2 regions of the Streptomyces sp. NPDC050315 genome follow, and region 1 is predicted to be linked to the other one. Evidence: predicted binding sites of a transcription regulator. Region 1 holds the regulator's gene; the other holds the start of a gene.
The links. The regulator HrcA, encoded in region 1, represses chaperone genes, less so after heat shock. The targets are predictions, from matches to a motif close to TTNGCACTCNGNNNNNCNGAGTGCNAA.
Positions count from the first base shown of each region.

Region 2: a site for HrcA is predicted at 4,380-4,406, ahead of groL (chaperonin GroEL). Genes of this name have one in related genera too.

Region 1 is NZ_JBFAKN010000002.1:807,741-815,550, forward strand. It holds gene AB0I82_RS10610 (ribonuclease Z) at 1-80, opposite strand, end outside; gene AB0I82_RS10615 (histidine triad nucleotide-binding protein) at 86-445, opposite strand; gene AB0I82_RS10620 (hypothetical protein) at 514-1,224, opposite strand; gene AB0I82_RS10625 (OsmC family protein) at 1,496-1,924, shown strand; gene AB0I82_RS10630 (16S rRNA (uracil(1498)-N(3))-methyltransferase) at 1,945-2,694, opposite strand; gene AB0I82_RS10635 (nitronate monooxygenase) at 2,691-3,770, opposite strand; gene dnaJ (molecular chaperone DnaJ) at 3,847-4,980, opposite strand; gene hrcA (heat-inducible transcriptional repressor HrcA) at 4,981-5,997, opposite strand; gene AB0I82_RS10650 (MBL fold metallo-hydrolase) at 6,272-7,006, shown strand; gene AB0I82_RS10655 (DUF3097 domain-containing protein) at 7,046-7,810, shown strand, end outside.
Region 2 is NZ_JBFAKN010000009.1:270,778-278,587, forward strand. It holds gene murQ (N-acetylmuramic acid 6-phosphate etherase) at 1-821, shown strand, start outside; gene AB0I82_RS30340 (PTS transporter subunit EIIC) at 905-2,476, shown strand; gene groL (chaperonin GroEL) at 2,595-4,217, opposite strand; gene AB0I82_RS30350 (cold-shock protein) at 4,539-4,742, opposite strand; gene AB0I82_RS30355 (MoaD/ThiS family protein) at 5,216-5,494, opposite strand; gene thrC (threonine synthase) at 5,555-6,838, opposite strand; SAM riboswitch class I at 6,856-7,014, opposite strand; gene AB0I82_RS30365 (glucosyl-3-phosphoglycerate synthase) at 7,174-7,810, shown strand, end outside.

The DNA of each region.
Region 1 (7,810 bases):
AGCAGGTAGCCGTTGTGGTTGCGGTGCCGGGTGGGCACCTGGCTGGCGGTGCCGAGGACGACCAGTTCGCGTACGGACAAGGTGCTTACCCGGGGGGCCAGTTGAGGCCGCGGCCGCCGAGCACGTGGGCGTGCGTGTGGAAGACGGTCTGACCTGCGCCGGAGCCGGTGTTGAAGACGATGCGGAAGCCGGTGCCGTCGACCTTGTCCTCGGCGGCGACCTCGGCGGCCTCACGCAGTATGTCGGCCGCGACCTGCGGCTCCGCGACGGCCAGCGTCCCGGCGTCCGGGTAGTGCACCTTGGGGATCACCAGGACGTGGGTGGGCGCCTGAGGGTTGATGTCGCGGAAGGCGACGGTCGTCTCGGTCTCTCGGACGATCGTCGCGGGCACCTCGCCCGCCACGATCTTGCAGAACAGGCAGTCGGCCTGCGGTTCTCCCGCCACCGGGTGCGCTCCTCACGGGTCGTCGGCTCGTACGAACCTGATCGTACCGATCGGGGGCGCGACGGCGGCTACTGGCGTGCCGCGGTGGCGCCGTGGGCGCCGTTCCGGTCGCCGTCCGGGCAGTCGTCGTGGTTGCCGTCGTCGTGCCATTTGCCGTCGTCGTGGTTGCCCTCGTCGTGGCTGCCGTCGTCGTGACTGCCGTCGTCCTGCCACTTGCCGTCGTCCTGCCACTTGCCGTCGTCCTGCCACTTGCCGTCGTCATGGTGACCGTCGTCGTGGCTGCCGTCGTCCTGCCACTTACCGGAGTCCTCGGAGTCGCCAGAGTTCCCGGGGTTACCGGAGTCATCGGAGTTACCGGGATTGCCGGAGTCGCCGGAATCCTCAGAGTTACCGGGGTTATCAGGGTTCCCGGGGTTATCGGGGTTCCCGGGGTTATCGGGGTTCCCGGGGTTATCCGGATTACCGGCGTCCGGCGACGCCCCCGGCGCGTCGCAGTTGCCGATCGTGTCCGTGCGGAAGATCTGCCGGTCGCCGACCCGCGCGACCAGGCCCCTGCCCTCCACGCAGCGGCCGCTGACCTCCCTGGTCACCGGCCCCCGGATCGTGATCCGCTCGCCGCTCGCCGTCTCGCCCTGGCAGTCGACCCGGGCGCTGCCACCGCCCGCGCCGGGCGTGGCGGCCGGTGCGCCGCCGTTCGGTGCCGACGCCGTACAGCTCAGCCACCGCACGTCGACGCTCTCCCACTCCAGCGCCCGGGTCCCCTGGCGATCCGTGGTCACCGCTATCGCCGAGGTGTTGGAGTAACCCGTTGGCTCACATGCCGCTGTTCCGACGGCCACCGCACCCGCGGCACCCGCCGCTGCCAACGCCCGTAACCAACGGCCCCGCACGCGTCCCTTCATGCCCCGCAGCGTGCCATCGCCGCCGTACGGCCCGACAGGCCCGCTCCGGCCAACTCCGCGCGGCGCTCCCCCGCCCGTCCCGATCCTCACTAACCTGGGCCCCGCACAACCAGGTATCGCCACACCGCCACATACGGGAGCGACGCACATGGCAACGACGCGCACGGCCAGGACCCACTGGGAAGGCAACCTGATGGAGGGCAAGGGCCAGGTGGCCCTGGAGTCCTCCAAGATCGGTACGTACGACGTGAGCTGGCCGGCCCGCGCTGAGGAGCCCGGCGGCAAGACCAGCCCCGAGGAGCTGATCGCGGCGGCCCACTCCTCCTGCTACTCCATGGCGTTCTCGAACGGCCTGGCGGGCAAGGGCTACACGGTCGAGACGCTCGACACCCAGGCCGACGTCACGTTCCAGCCGGGCGAGGGCATCACCGCCATCGCGCTGACCGTCAAGGCCCGGGTACCCGGCCTCTCGGAGGCGGACTTCCAGGTCGCGGCCGAGGACGCCAAGAAGAACTGCCCGGTCAGCCAGGCCCTGGCGGGCGTCAAGAACATCACGCTCGACGCGACCCTGATCTGACCCCCGCACCGGCCGGGCGCTCAGTCCCAGCGGCCGGTACGCCCCAGCAGCAGCGCGGCCGCGGCCGTGCCGGCGGTGGAGGTGCGCAGCACGCTCGCCCCCAGCCGGTACGGCTTCGCGCCCGCCGCCGCGAACAGCTCCAGCTCCTCCGGCGAGACGCCGCCCTCGGGGCCGACGACGAGCACGATGCCGCCGTCGGCGGGGAGTTCGGCGCGGGCCAGCGGCTCGCTGCCTTCTTCGTGCAGTACGGCGGCGAAGGCGGCGCCGGTCAGCAGCGCCGCCACGTCCTTCGTGGTGGCCGCGTCCGCGACCTCCGGGAACGTCAGCCTGCGGGCCTGCTTACCGGCCTCGCGCGCCGTATTGCGCCACTTCGTCAGCGACTTGGCGCCCCGCTCGCCCTTCCACTGCGTCACACAGCGGGCCGCCTGCCACGGCACGATCGCGTCCACGCCGGTCTCGGTCATGGTCTCCACGGCCAGTTCACCGCGGTCGCCCTTGGGCAGCGCCTGTACGACGGTGATGCGCGGCCGCGGCGCCGCCTCGGTCCGTACCTCCGTCACCGCGACCTCGAGGCGGTCCTTGCCCTCGACCGCGGCGACCGTCCCGTACGCGCCGGTGCCCGCGCCGTCCGTCAGCACGATCTCCTCGCCGGCGCGCAGCCGCCGTACGGACACCGCGTGCCGCCCTTCCGGGCCGTCCAGGGTGAGCGTCGCCCCCGGTGCGGCGGCGGCCAGCGTGTCCGGTTCGACGAGGAAGACCGGTGCGGTCATGAGGTGGCTCCTTGCTGCAACGTGCCGCGTGCGGCGGCCAGTTCGGCCACCAGTACCTCCATCAGCTCGCCCGCGGGCAGCTGCCGGGCCAGCCGGTGGCCCTGGCCCGCCCACAGGTTCATGGCCTGCGGGTCGCCGGCCTTGGCGGCGGCCTTGCGGACCGGGGAGGTGAGGTAGTGGACGGCCGGATAGGCGGCCGGGGCGTACGGGCCGTGCTCGCGCAGGAAACGGTTCGCCAGGCCGCGCGCCGGACGGCCGGAGAACGCCCGGGTCAGCTCCGTACGAGTGAAGAGGTGGTCGGTCAGGGCCTGCTTGTGCAGCGGGTGGGCGCCGGACTCGGGGCAGGGCAGGAAGGCCGTGCCGAGCTGGGCCGCGGCCGCGCCCGCCGTCAGTACGGCGGCGATCTGCGCGCCGCGCATCAGCCCGCCCGCGGCGATCACCGGCAGCCGGACGGCCGCGCGGACCTCGGCGATCAGCGTGAGCAGGCCGACGCCCGCGCCGGTGCCGTCGCTCTGCGGGTCGTCGCGGTGCGTGCCCTGGTGGCCGCCCGCCTCTATGCCCTGGACGCACACGGCGTCGGCGCCCGCCTCCTGCGCGGCGCGTGCCTCGGCGGCCGTGGTGGCGGTGACAACGGTGTACGTACCGGCCCTGTCGAGGGCCTGCAGGGTCTTGCGGTCGGGGCAGCCGAAGGTGAAGGAGACCACCGGCACGGGGTCCTCGAGCAGGATCGCGAGCTTGGCGTCGTACCCGTCGTCGGCGGAGCCCGCGGTGTCGCCGAGCTCGGTCTCGTACCAGGTGGCCTCGCCCGCGAGCTGTTCGCGGTAGACCTCGACGGCGGCGGCGTCGGCGAGCTCCGGCTGCGGCATGAAGAGGTTCACGCCGAAGGGGCGGTCGGTCAGCCCGCGTACCTGCTTGATCTCCTGGTACATGCCGTCGGCCGTCTTGTATCCGGCCGCGAGAAAGCCCAGACCGCCGGCCGCGCTGACGGCGGCGGTCAGCTCGGGACACGAGGCGCCGCCCGCCATGGGGGCCTGCACGATCGGGTGGCGGCACAGATCGGTCAGCGCGGTGGACATGCCCACATCGTGTCACGCGTCACGGCCGTCCCTGGAATCGGGGCGACCGTGACGCGTACACACAGTTCTACGGTTTCTACCGTCCGTTGAAGGCGTCCTTCAGGCGCGAGAACAGCCCCTGCTGCCCCGGCTGGAACTGTCCCGTCGGGCGTTCCTCGCCGCGGAGCTTGGCCAGGCGGCGCAGCAGCTCTTCCTGCTCCGGGTCGAGCTTGCCGGGGGTCTGAACCTCGACGTGTACGACGAGGTCACCGCGGCCGCCGCCGCGCAGGTGCGTGATGCCGCAGCCGTGCAGCGGGATCGACTGGCCGGACTGGGTGCCGGGCCGGATGTCGACGTCCCGGACCCCGTCCAGCGTCTCCAGCGGGCACTTCGTGCCCAGCGCCGCCGCGGTCATCGGGATCGTGACCGTGCAGTGCAGGTCGTCGCCGCGGCGCTGGAAGACCGGGTGCGCGACCTCGTGGATCTCGACGTACAGGTCGCCGGCGGGGCCGCCGCCGGGGCCGACCTCGCCCTCGCCCGCGAGCTGGATCCGGGTGCCGTTGTCGACACCGGCCGGGATCTTGACCGTGAGCGTACGGCGGGACCGGATGCGGCCGTCGCCCGCGCACTCGGGGCACGGGGTCGGCACGACCGTGCCGAAGCCCTGGCACTGCGGGCAGGGCCGCGAGGTCATGACCTGGCCCAGGAAGGACCGGGTGACCTGCGAGACCTCACCGCGGCCTCGGCACATGTCACAGGTCTGCGCGGAGGTGCCGGGCGCGGCGCCCTCGCCCGTACAGGTCGTGCACACGATCGCGGTGTCGACCTGGATGTCCTTGGTCGTACCGAACGCGGCCTCGTGCAGCTCCACGTCCAGCCGGATCATCGCGTCCTGGCCGCGGCGGGTGCGCGAGCGCGGCCCGCGCTGCGACGCCGTGCCGAAGAACGCGTCCATGATGTCGGAGAAATTGCCGAAGCCCGCGCCGAAGCCGGCGCCGCCCGCGCCGCCGCCCTGGGACATCGGGTCGCCGCCGAGGTCGTAGACCTGCTTCTTCTGCGGGTCCGACAGCACCTCGTAAGCGGCGTTGATCTCCTTGAACCGCTCCTGGGTCTTGGGATCCGGGTTCACGTCCGGGTGCAGCTCGCGCGCCAGCCGCCGGAAAGCCTTCTTGATCTGGTCCTGCGAGGCGTCGCGGCTGACACCGAGGACCGCGTAATAGTCCGTGGCCACTTACGACTCCGCCAGGATCTGTCCGACGTAACGTGCCACTGCGCGTACCGCTCCCATCGTTCCGGGGTAGTCCATGCGGGTCGGTCCGACCACGCCGAGTTTGGCGACTGCCTCGTCGCCCGAACCGTAGCCGACGGCGACGACCGATGTGGAAGTGAGGCCCTCGTGAGCGTTCTCGTGCCCGATGCGCACGGTCATGCTCGAATCCTTGGCCTCTCCCAGCAGCTTGAGGAGCACGACCTGCTCCTCGAGTGCCTCCAGCACCGGCCGGATCGTCAGCGGGAAATCATGTCCGAAGCGCGTGAGATTGGCGGTACCGCCGATCATCAGCCGCTCTTCGGTCTCCTCCACCAGAGTCTCCAGCAACACCGACAGCACTGTCGAGACCGTGCCGCGGTCCTCCGCCTCGAAGGACTCGGGGAGGTCCTGCACCAGCTGCGGCACATCGGTGAACCGGCGCCCCACGACCCTGCTGTTCAGCCGGGCCCGCAGGTCCGCCAGGGACGTTTCGCCGAACGGCGCGGGGCAGTCGATCATGCGCTGCTCGACCCGCCCGGTGTCCGTGATCAGGACGAGCATCAGCCGGGCCGGGGCCAGCGACAGCAGCTCGACGTGCCGGACGGTGGACCGGGTCAGCGAGGGGTACTGGACCACCGCGACCTGCCGGGTCAGCTGCGCGAGCAGCCGTACCGTACGCGCCACGACGTCGTCGAGGTCCACCGCGCTGTCGAGGAAGCTGTGGATCGCCCGGCGCTCGGGGCCGGAGAGCGGCTTGACGGCCGCCAGCTTGTCGACGAAGAGGCGGTAGCCCTTGTCGGTGGGGATGCGTCCGGCGCTCGTGTGAGGCTGGGCGATGAAGCCCTCCTCCTCCAGCACCGCCATGTCGTTGCGGACCGTGGCCGGCGAGACGCCGAGCCGGTGGCGCTCCGTGAGGGCCTTGGAGCCGACCGGCTCCTCGGTGCCCACGTAGTCCTGGACGATGGCACGCAGCACTTCGAGTCTGCGTTCGCTGAGCATCGCGCACACCTCCAGTCCCGCGCTCTCCCCTGGGCCGCTGCGGCCGCCTGTCCGGCCGGGGTCCGGCCGGCTGTCCCTGGCACTCGACCGGTCCGAGTGCCAAACCCTGAACCAGTGTACGGCCGGGTAGCACGGGCAGGGCAAGGCCGGGCACCGCGGCGCGCGGCCCGGCGGGCCACCGTATCGTGCCGCGGCCGGTCCGTGTCCCCGGGATACGCCCAGGTCAGCCGGTCGGCCGCGCGCGATTTCGGCGTATCCGGGCTAGCGTCGCGGTATGCGCACGAGTTGGGAAGAGGCAGGGTGGGAGCGGCTCGCCGACGGGGTCGCCCGACGCCGGCTGCCGCACTGGGACGCCACGGTCGGCGTCGTGGCCGGTGCCACCGGCGTCCTCCTGGTCGACACCGGGTCCGGGCTGGCCGAGGGCGCCGAGCTGCGCCGCCAGGTGCGTGGCGTGCTGGGCCGTGAGGTGTCCCACATCGCCCTCACCCACCCGCACTTCGATCATGTACTGGGCACGGCGGCGTTCGCGGGTGTGACGGTCTTCGGGGCGACCGGGATGGCCGAGCTGCTGCGCCGCGAGCCGGAGGCGCTGCTCGGCGACGCGGTACGGAACGGGGCCGATCCGGACGCGGCGGCCGAGGCGGTGGACACCCTGGTGGTCCCGCAGCACGCGGTCTGCGGCGAACGCACGCTCGATCTTGGCGACCGGCACGTCCTACTGGCGAACGTCGGTCCCGGGCACAGCGCGCACGACCTGGCGGTGTGCGTGCGGGGCGGCGCGGGCGAACCCGAGGTGGTGTTCTGCGGCGACCTCGTCGAGGAGTCGGGCGAGCCGCAGGCCGGCCCGGACGCGCTGCCCGCCTGCTGGCCGGCCGCGCTGGACCGGCTCCTCTCCCTCGGCGGCGAGGACGCCCGCTACGTCCCCGGCCACGGCGCCGTCGTGGATGCCCGCTTCGTCCGCACCCAGCGCGACGAGCTGGCCCGCCGCTTCGGCGTGTCGCCCGAATAGCCCGCACGGGCGCCCCGCTCCCCGCATATCGTCTGTCGAATGCGCAGCAGAGAATACGGCCCCGACCTCACTCCCCCTTGGAAGAAGCAGCGCCCCGCGCCCGAGGTCCCCGCCGAGCCGGACCTCGTCGTCGAGGAGGTCACCACCGGCTACTGCGGTGCCGTCGTCCGCTGCGAGAAGACGGCCGAGGGCCTGACCGTCACCCTGGAGGACCGCTTCGGCAAACACCGCGTCTTCCCGATGACCCCGCGCGGCTTCCTCCTCGAAGGCAAGGTCGTCACTCTCGTACGCCCCTCCGCCGCGCCCGCACGCCCCCGGGGCCCGCAGCGCACGGCCTCCGGCTCCCTCGCCGTCCCGGGCGCCCGCGCCCGCGTCGCCCGCGCCGGCCGCATCTACGTGGAGGGCCGCCACGACGCGGAGCTGGTCGAACGCGTCTGGGGCGACGACCTGCGCATCGAGGGCGTGGTGGTGGAGTACCTGGAGGGCATCGACGACCTCCCGGCGATCGTCCGCTCCTTCTCCCCCGGCCCGGACGCCCGCCTCGGCGTCCTCGTCGACCACCTCGTCCCCGGCTCCAAGGAATCCCGCATCGCGGCCTCGGTCACGGACGCGAACGTCCTGATCGTCGGCCACCCGTACATCGACATCTGGGAGGCCGTGAAGCCCGCCTCGGTAGGCATCCCGGGGTGGCCCTCGATCCCCCACGGCCAGGACTGGAAAACGGGCGTCTGCCGGTCCCTCGGCTGGCCGGAGAACACGGGCGCCGCCTGGCAACGCATCCTCGGCTCGGTCCACTCGTACAAG
Region 2 (7,810 bases), on a different contig from region 1:
TGAACGGCGAGGACGCCACCGTTCCCACCGCCGTCGCCGAGCAGCTGCCGCGGATCGCCGCCGCCATCGACGGCATCGCCGCGCGGATGGCCCGCGGCGGCCGGCTGATCTACGCCGGGGCCGGCACGGCCGGGCGGCTCGGCATCCTGGACGCCAGCGAGTGCCCGCCCACGTTCAACACCGATCCCGAAGCGGTGATCGGGCTGATCGCGGGCGGCCCGCCCGCCATGATCACCGCCGTGGAGGGCGCCGAGGACAGCAAGGACCTGGCCGCCGCCGAGCTGGACGCGCTGGCGCTGACCGCCGAGGACACGGTGGTCGGCATCTCCGCCTCGGGCCGCACGCCGTACGCCATCGGGGCCATCGAGCACGCCCGTGCCCAGGGCGCGCTGACCGTCGGCCTGTCGTGCAACGCCGGCTCCGCGCTCGCGGCCGCCGCCGACCACGGCATCGAGGTCGTCGTCGGCCCCGAGCTGCTGACCGGCTCGACCCGCCTGAAGGCCGGCACGGCCCAGAAGCTGGTCCTGAACATGCTCTCGACGATCACGATGATCCGGCTGGGCAAGACCTACGGAAACCTGATGGTCGACGTCCGCGCGTCCAACGACAAGCTGCGGGCCCGCTCCCGCCGCATCGTCGCGCTCGCCACGGGCGCGTCCGACACGGAGATCGAGGAAGCGCTCGCCGCCACCGACGGCGAGGTGAAGCACGCCATCCTGGTGCTCCTCGGCTCCGTGGACGGGCCCACCGCGGCCCGGCTGCTCGCCGACTCCCACGGCCATCTGCGCGCCGCGCTCCAGGCCGCCGCCAAGGAAAGCTGACCGCCCGGCGCCCTCCTCCCCCGGGGAGGCGCCGCTGCCCCGCGCCCCCGCGGCGCATCCTCCGACAGAACAGCGCCTCGCACATGACCTCTGCATCTCCCCAGGGGAACTCCGCCCCGGACAAGAACCGCGCCACCGCCGCCGCGCTCCTGCCCCTCGTCGGCGGCGCTGCCAACATCACCTCCATCGCCCACTGCATGACCCGGCTGCGCCTCGGCATCAAGGACCGTTCGCTGGTCCAGGACGACGCGCTCAAGGCGCTGCCGGCCGTCATGGGGGTGGTCGAGGACGACACGTACCAAATCGTGCTCGGCCCCGGTACGGTCGCCCGCGTCACGCCCGTCTTCGAAGAGCTGGTCGAGGAGGAGCGCGGGGCGGCGCCCGGCCCGGCCCCGGCCTCCCCCGAGCCCGCCCCCGGGTCGCCGTCCGCCCCCACCACCACCGCCGACGAGCTGGCCGCTCAGGGTGCCGCCATCAAGGCGCGCCGGAAGGCGGCGAACGCCACCCCCTTCAAGCTGTTCCTCCGCCGGATCGCGAACATCTTCGTCCCGCTGATTCCCGCACTCATCGGCTGCGGCATCATCGCGGGCATCAACGGCCTGCTCACCAACCTCGGCTGGCTGCCCACGCTCGTCCCCGCGCTCACCGCCATCGCCTCCGGCTTCATGGCCCTGATCGCGGTGTTCGTCGGCTACAACGCGGCGAAGGAGTTCGGCGGCACCCCGATCCTCGGCGGCGCGGTCGCCGCGATCATCGTCTTCCCGGGCGTCGCGGACATCACCGCGTTCGGCCAGAAGCTCTCCCCCGGCCAGGGCGGCGTACTGGGCGCGCTGGGCGCCGCGGTACTGGCGGTGTACATCGAGAAGTGGTGCCGCAGATGGGTGCCGGAGTCCCTGGACGTCCTGGTCACCCCGACCCTCACGGTCCTGCTCACCGGCCTGGTGACGATCTTCGGCCTGATGTACGCGGCGGGCGAGGTGTCCGCCGCGATCGGTACGGCCGCCAACTGGCTCCTCGCCCACGGCGGCGCGCTCGCCGGCTTCGTCCTCGGCGGCCTCTTCCTCCCGCTGGTGATGCTCGGCCTGCACCAGGCCCTCATCCCCATCCACACCACCCTCATCGAGCAGCAGAGCTACACGGTCCTGCTGCCGATCCTCGCCATGGCGGGCGCGGGCCAGGTGGGCGCGGCCATCGCCGTCTACCTCCGCCTCCCCCGCAACGGCTCGATCCGTACGACCATCAAGTCCGCCCTCCCCGCCGGCTTCCTCGGCGTCGGCGAGCCGCTGATCTACGGCGTCTCGCTCCCGCTCGGCCGGCCGTTCATCACCGCCTGCGTCGGCGGCGCGTTCGGCGGCGCCTTCGTCGGCCTGCTGAACCAGCTCGGCACGGCCGTCGGCTCCACCGCCATCGGCCCCTCCGGCTGGGCCCTCTTCCCACTCCTCAAGGGCAACCACGACCTGGGCCCCACGGCCCTCATCTACGCCGTCGGCCTCCTCGCGGGCTACGTCGTCGGCTTCCTGGTCACGTACTTCTTCGGCTTCAGCAAGCAGATGCTCGCGGAGCTGAACGCGGGCAAGGAGACGGTGCAGGCCGCGTCTTCGGGCGGCGCCCGGCCGGGCACCCACGGCCCGGCGAAGGAGACCGCGTCCGTCTGACCGGCAGTACGACAGCCACGACAGCCGTGGAAACGCCCGAGGGCGGCACCCCCCGCGATGGGGGTGCCGCCCTCGGTTCGTACAGCGATGAACAGCTGATCCGTCCCGGAAGGGTGGATCAGAAGTCCATGTCACCGCCCGGCATGCCGCCCGGGGCGGCCGCGGCGGCCTTCTCCGGCTTGTCGGCGATGACGGCCTCGGTGGTGAGGAAGAGCGCCGCGATGGAGGCGGCGTTCTGCAGCGCGGAGCGGGTGACCTTGGCGGGGTCGATGATGCCCTCGGCGATCATGTCGACGTACTCGCCGGTCGCGGCGTTCAGACCGTGGCCGACGGCCAGGTTGCGCACCTTCTCCACCACGACGCCGCCCTCGAGGCCGCCGTTGACGGAGATCTGCTTCAGCGGGGCCTCCAGGGCCAGCTTCACAGCGGCGGCACCGGTGGCCTCGTCGCCCTCGAGCTCCAGCTTCTCGAAGACCGAGGAGGCCTGCAGCAGGGCGACGCCACCGCCGGCGACGATGCCCTCCTCGACGGCCGCCTTCGCGTTGCGCACGGCGTCCTCGATGCGGTGCTTGCGCTCCTTGAGCTCGACCTCGGTCGCGGCACCGGCCTTGATGACCGCAACACCGCCGGCGAGCTTCGCCAGGCGCTCCTGCAGCTTCTCGCGGTCGTAGTCGCTGTCCGAGTTCTCGATCTCGGCGCGGATCTGGTTGACGCGGCCCTGAACCTGCTCGCTGTCACCGGCACCGTCGACGATGGTGGTCTCGTCCTTGGTGATGACGACCTTGCGGGCGCGGCCCAGGAGGTCCAGACCGGCGTTCTCGAGCTTGAGGCCGACCTCCTCGGAGATGACGGTGCCACCGGTGAGGATGGCGATGTCGCCGAGCATGGCCTTGCGGCGGTCACCGAAGCCCGGGGCCTTCACGGCGACGGACTTGAAGGTGCCACGGATCTTGTTGACGACCAGGGTCGACAGGGCCTCGCCCTCGACGTCCTCCGCGATGATCAGCAGCGGCTTGCCCGACTGCATGACCTTCTCCAGCAGCGGAAGGAGGTCCTTCACGTTGGAGATCTTGGAGTTGACGATCAGGATGTACGGGTCGTCGAGCGACGCCTCCATACGCTCCATGTCGGTGGCGAAGTACGCCGAGATGTAGCCCTTGTCGAAGCGCATACCCTCGGTGAGCTCCAGCTCCAGACCGAAGGTCTGGGACTCCTCGACGGTGATGACGCCTTCCTTGCCGACCTTGTCCATGGCCTCGGCGATGAGCTCGCCGATCTGGGTGTCGGCGGCGGAGATGGAGGCGGTGGAGGCGATCTGCTCCTTGGTCTCCACATCCTTCGCCTGCTCCAGCAGGGCGGCGGAGACGGCCTCGACGGCGCGCTCGATGCCGCGCTTCAGGGCCATCGGGTTGGCGCCGGCCGCGACGTTGCGCAGGCCCTCGCGGACCAGGGCCTGGGCCAGGACGGTCGCGGTCGTCGTGCCGTCACCGGCGACGTCGTCCGTCTTCTTCGCGACCTCCTTGACCAGCTCGGCGCCGATCTTCTCGTACGGGTCCTCGAGCTCGATCTCCTTGGCGATGGAGACACCATCGTTGGTGATCGTGGGGGCGCCCCACTTCTTCTCAAGGACGACGTTGCGGCCCTTGGGGCCAAGGGTGACCTTGACGGCGTCGGCGAGCTGGTTCATCCCGCGCTCGAGACCGCGCCGTGCCTCCTCGTCGAACGCGATGATCTTGGCCATGTGAAGTGGTCCTCCCGGACAGGGGTGGAAACGCAGTGGACCGCGCCGGTGCCCGCGACGGACGGCCTGCAGCCCAGTGGTTCCCTGCCCCACCGGGCCGCGGACCTCACCGGCCCGATCCGAAGTTCTGTCACTCTCACCTTCAGAGTGCTAACGCAATGATTAGCACTCGGCCCCCGCGAGTGCAAGCGCCTCTGCCCACCCTGCGGGATCGCGCGGCGGCGCCGCAAGGGCCCGGGTCGGCGCGCACGCGCGCACAACGAGAGGCCCGCACTCCCCCTCGGGGAGCACGGGCCTCCGTACGCTGCAGTCGGTCGGCGCTCAGCCGGCCACGCGAACCATGTCCGCCTGCGGCCCCTTCTGGCCCTGCGAGATCTCGAACTCGACCCGCTGACCTTCCTCAAGGGTGCGGTAGCCGTCCATCTGGATCGCGCTGTAGTGGACGAAAACATCCGCACCACCGTCGACCGCGATGAAGCCGTACCCCTTCTCCGCGTTGAACCACTTGACGGTGCCCTGAGCCATTCCTAACTCCCCTATTGCTGGCCCTTGCGCAGGACCGCACTCCGCGGACCCGGGTCAGACCTCACCCCCAAGGAGGGTGTGCGCCGGAACGCGTCGACCGCCGCTGAATGTATCTGCACCGATGCCCAGCGCAACAGGTCAATCGGACGAGAATTCTGCCCACGACCATTCGCCGATTTACGGCGAAGTCTCAATAATTCTGGGCAAGCCGGGCCGGGCATAGCTCATCAACGCGACAAAATGCGCACACACTTTGAGCACATCTTGTCGCGTTCTCATATGCGTCGGGCACGCGCGCGAAGAGGATTCACCTCAACTGTATCGCCTTTAACGACATGGAATCGCCCCGTCCGCTTTTGCTGCGGACGGGGCGATTCCAGGAGGCGTATGCGGTCACCCACGAAGCGGTGCACAGGGGGCGCACACAGGGCGCACTAAGGGCGTGCGCCGCCGGTTTTACGAAAGAGCGGGCTTCAGCAGCCGCCGGCCACCGCGGGAATGATCGAGACGCTGGCGCCGTCCGGCGTCACCGTCTCCAGGCCGCCCTCGAAGCGCACGTCGTCGTCGTTGACGTACACGTTCACGAAGCGGCGCAGCTTGCCCTGGTCGTCCAGGACGCGGGCCGCGATGCCGTTGTGGTTCTTCTCCAGGTCCGCGATGACCTCGGAGAGGTTCGCACCCTCGGCGGGGACCTCGGCCTGGCCGCCGGTGTAGGTGCGGAGGATGGTGGGGATGCGGACGTTGACGCTCATGTGGTTCTACCTTCCGGGTTCCGGGGAAACGAGTGCGGGGCCTGCCTGGCGGGGCGGCGCTTACTTGTCGAGGCCGGCCTCGCGGAACGCGTCCAGGCTCGGGCGGATGGTCGCGGTCGGGCCGGTGGTCGGCGCCACGGCGTCCAGCGTCTTCAGGCCGTCCCCGGTGTTCAGGACGACCAGCGACTTCGCCGGGTCGATCTGCCCGTTCTCGATCAGCTTCTTGGTGACGCCGACGGTCACGCCGCCCGCGGTCTCCGCGAAGATGCCCTCCGTGCGGGCGAGCAGCTTGATCGCTTCCACGACCTGCTCGTCGTTGACGTCCTCGACGGCACCGCCGGTGCGGCGGGCGATGTCGAGCACGTACGGGCCGTCCGCCGGGTTGCCGATGGCCAGCGACTTGGCGATGGTGTTCGGCTTCTGCGGGCGTACGACGTCGTGGCCGGCCTTGAAGGCGGTGGACACCGGCGAGCAGCCCTCGGCCTGGGCGCCGAAGATCTTGTACGGCTTGTCCTCGACCAGGCCGAGCTTGATGAGCTCCTTGAGCCCCTTGTCGATCTTCGTGAGCTGCGAGCCCGAGGCGATCGGGATGACCAGCTGGTCCGGCAGCTCCCAGCCGAGCTGCTCGCAGATCTCGTACGCGAGCGTCTTGGAGCCCTCGCCGTAGTACGGGCGGAGGTTGACGTTCACAAAGCCCCAGCCCTCGCCCAGCGGGTCACCGATGAGCTCGGAGCAGAAGCGGTTGACGTCGTCGTAGTTGCCCTCGATGCCGACCAGGTCGCCGCCGTAGACCGCAGCCATGACGACCTTGCCCGCCTCCAGGTCGTGCGGGATGAACACGCAGGACTTGAAGCCGGCCCGGCGCGCGGCGGCGCCGACCGCACCGGCCAGGTTGCCGGTGGAGGAGCAGGACAGGGTGGTGAAGCCGAAGGCGCGGGCCGCCTCGACGGCGATGGCCACGACGCGGTCCTTGAAGGAGTGCGTCGGGTTGCCGGAGTCGTCCTTCACGTACAGGCCGCCGGTGACACCCAGTTCGGCGGCGAGGCGGTCGGCCTTGACCAGCTTGGTGAAGCCCGGGTTGAGGTTGGGCTTGTCGGCCACGTCGGCGGGGACGGGCAGCAGCGGCGCGTACCGCCAGATGTTGTCCGGACCGGCCTCGATCTGCTTCTTCAGGCCCTCGGGGTCGCCGCTCGGCAGGTCGTACGCCACTTCGAGCGGCCCGAAACATTCCTGGCACGCGAAGATCGGGCCGAGCGCGAAGCGCGTACCGCACTCGCGGCAGGACAGCGCGGCGGCGGGACCGAGGGAGACGGTGGTGGTGCTTTCAGCAGCTTGCACAGCCATGGAGGCGAGGCCCTTTCTCCTCATCTTCCTCGCGACGCATCTCGCCGCGAGACGGATTTGGCACCTTCCCTAGCCGGGAGCCTCGCGCGGCGGACATCAGCGTCCTGGCGGCAAGACCGGCTGGAGGGTTGCCGGGGCTTCAACGGGCCGTATCCCTCTGCCCCTCTGGATGAGCGGTATGGCCTGCGCACGAAACACAGGCGTTTGTTCAGCGGTGACCCCGGCATGCGGTGGTCATCCGCGTTGTTCAAGACTGTAACCGAAGGCATGGACGGTTGAGATAGCCGTCCGATGCGCGAGATGGCTCACACTCAGTAGCAAAAGGAGACGGATACGTGCTGGAAGAGGTGGAGCGCTGGCTGGCCGGCCGCTCCTGGTCAGCCGCCGACCGACCGCTCGACCAGCTGTTGGCCGCGAAGAGCCGCACGGGACAGACGGTCAGCGTAGTGCTGCCCGCGCTCGACGAAGAGGCCACGGTCGGCACGATCGTGGAGATCATCCGCCGCGATCTGATGTCCGCCGCGGTGCCCCTGGTCGACGAGCTGGTCGTGGTGGACTCCGGCTCCACCGACCGCACCGCCGAGGTCGCGGCCGCCGCGGGCGCCCGGGTCGTGCACCGCGACGCGATCCTGCCCCGGCTGGCGACGGTGCCCGGCAAGGGCGAGGTGCTGTGGCGCTCGCTGCTGGCCACCAGCGGCGACATCGTCTGCTTCGTCGACGCCGACCTGCGCGAGTTCTCCGCCGCCTTCGTGTCCGGGATCGTCGGGCCGCTGCTCACCGAGCCGCAGGTGCAGTTCGTGAAGGCAATGTACGACCGGCCGCTCGGCGAGGGCGCCGACGGCCCGAAGGCGGGCCAGGGCGGTCGGGTCACCGAGCTGGTGGCCCGACCGCTGCTCAATCTGCACTGGCCGCAGCTGGCCGGCTTCGTCCAGCCGCTGGGCGGCGAGTACGCGGCCCGCCGCTCGCTGCTGG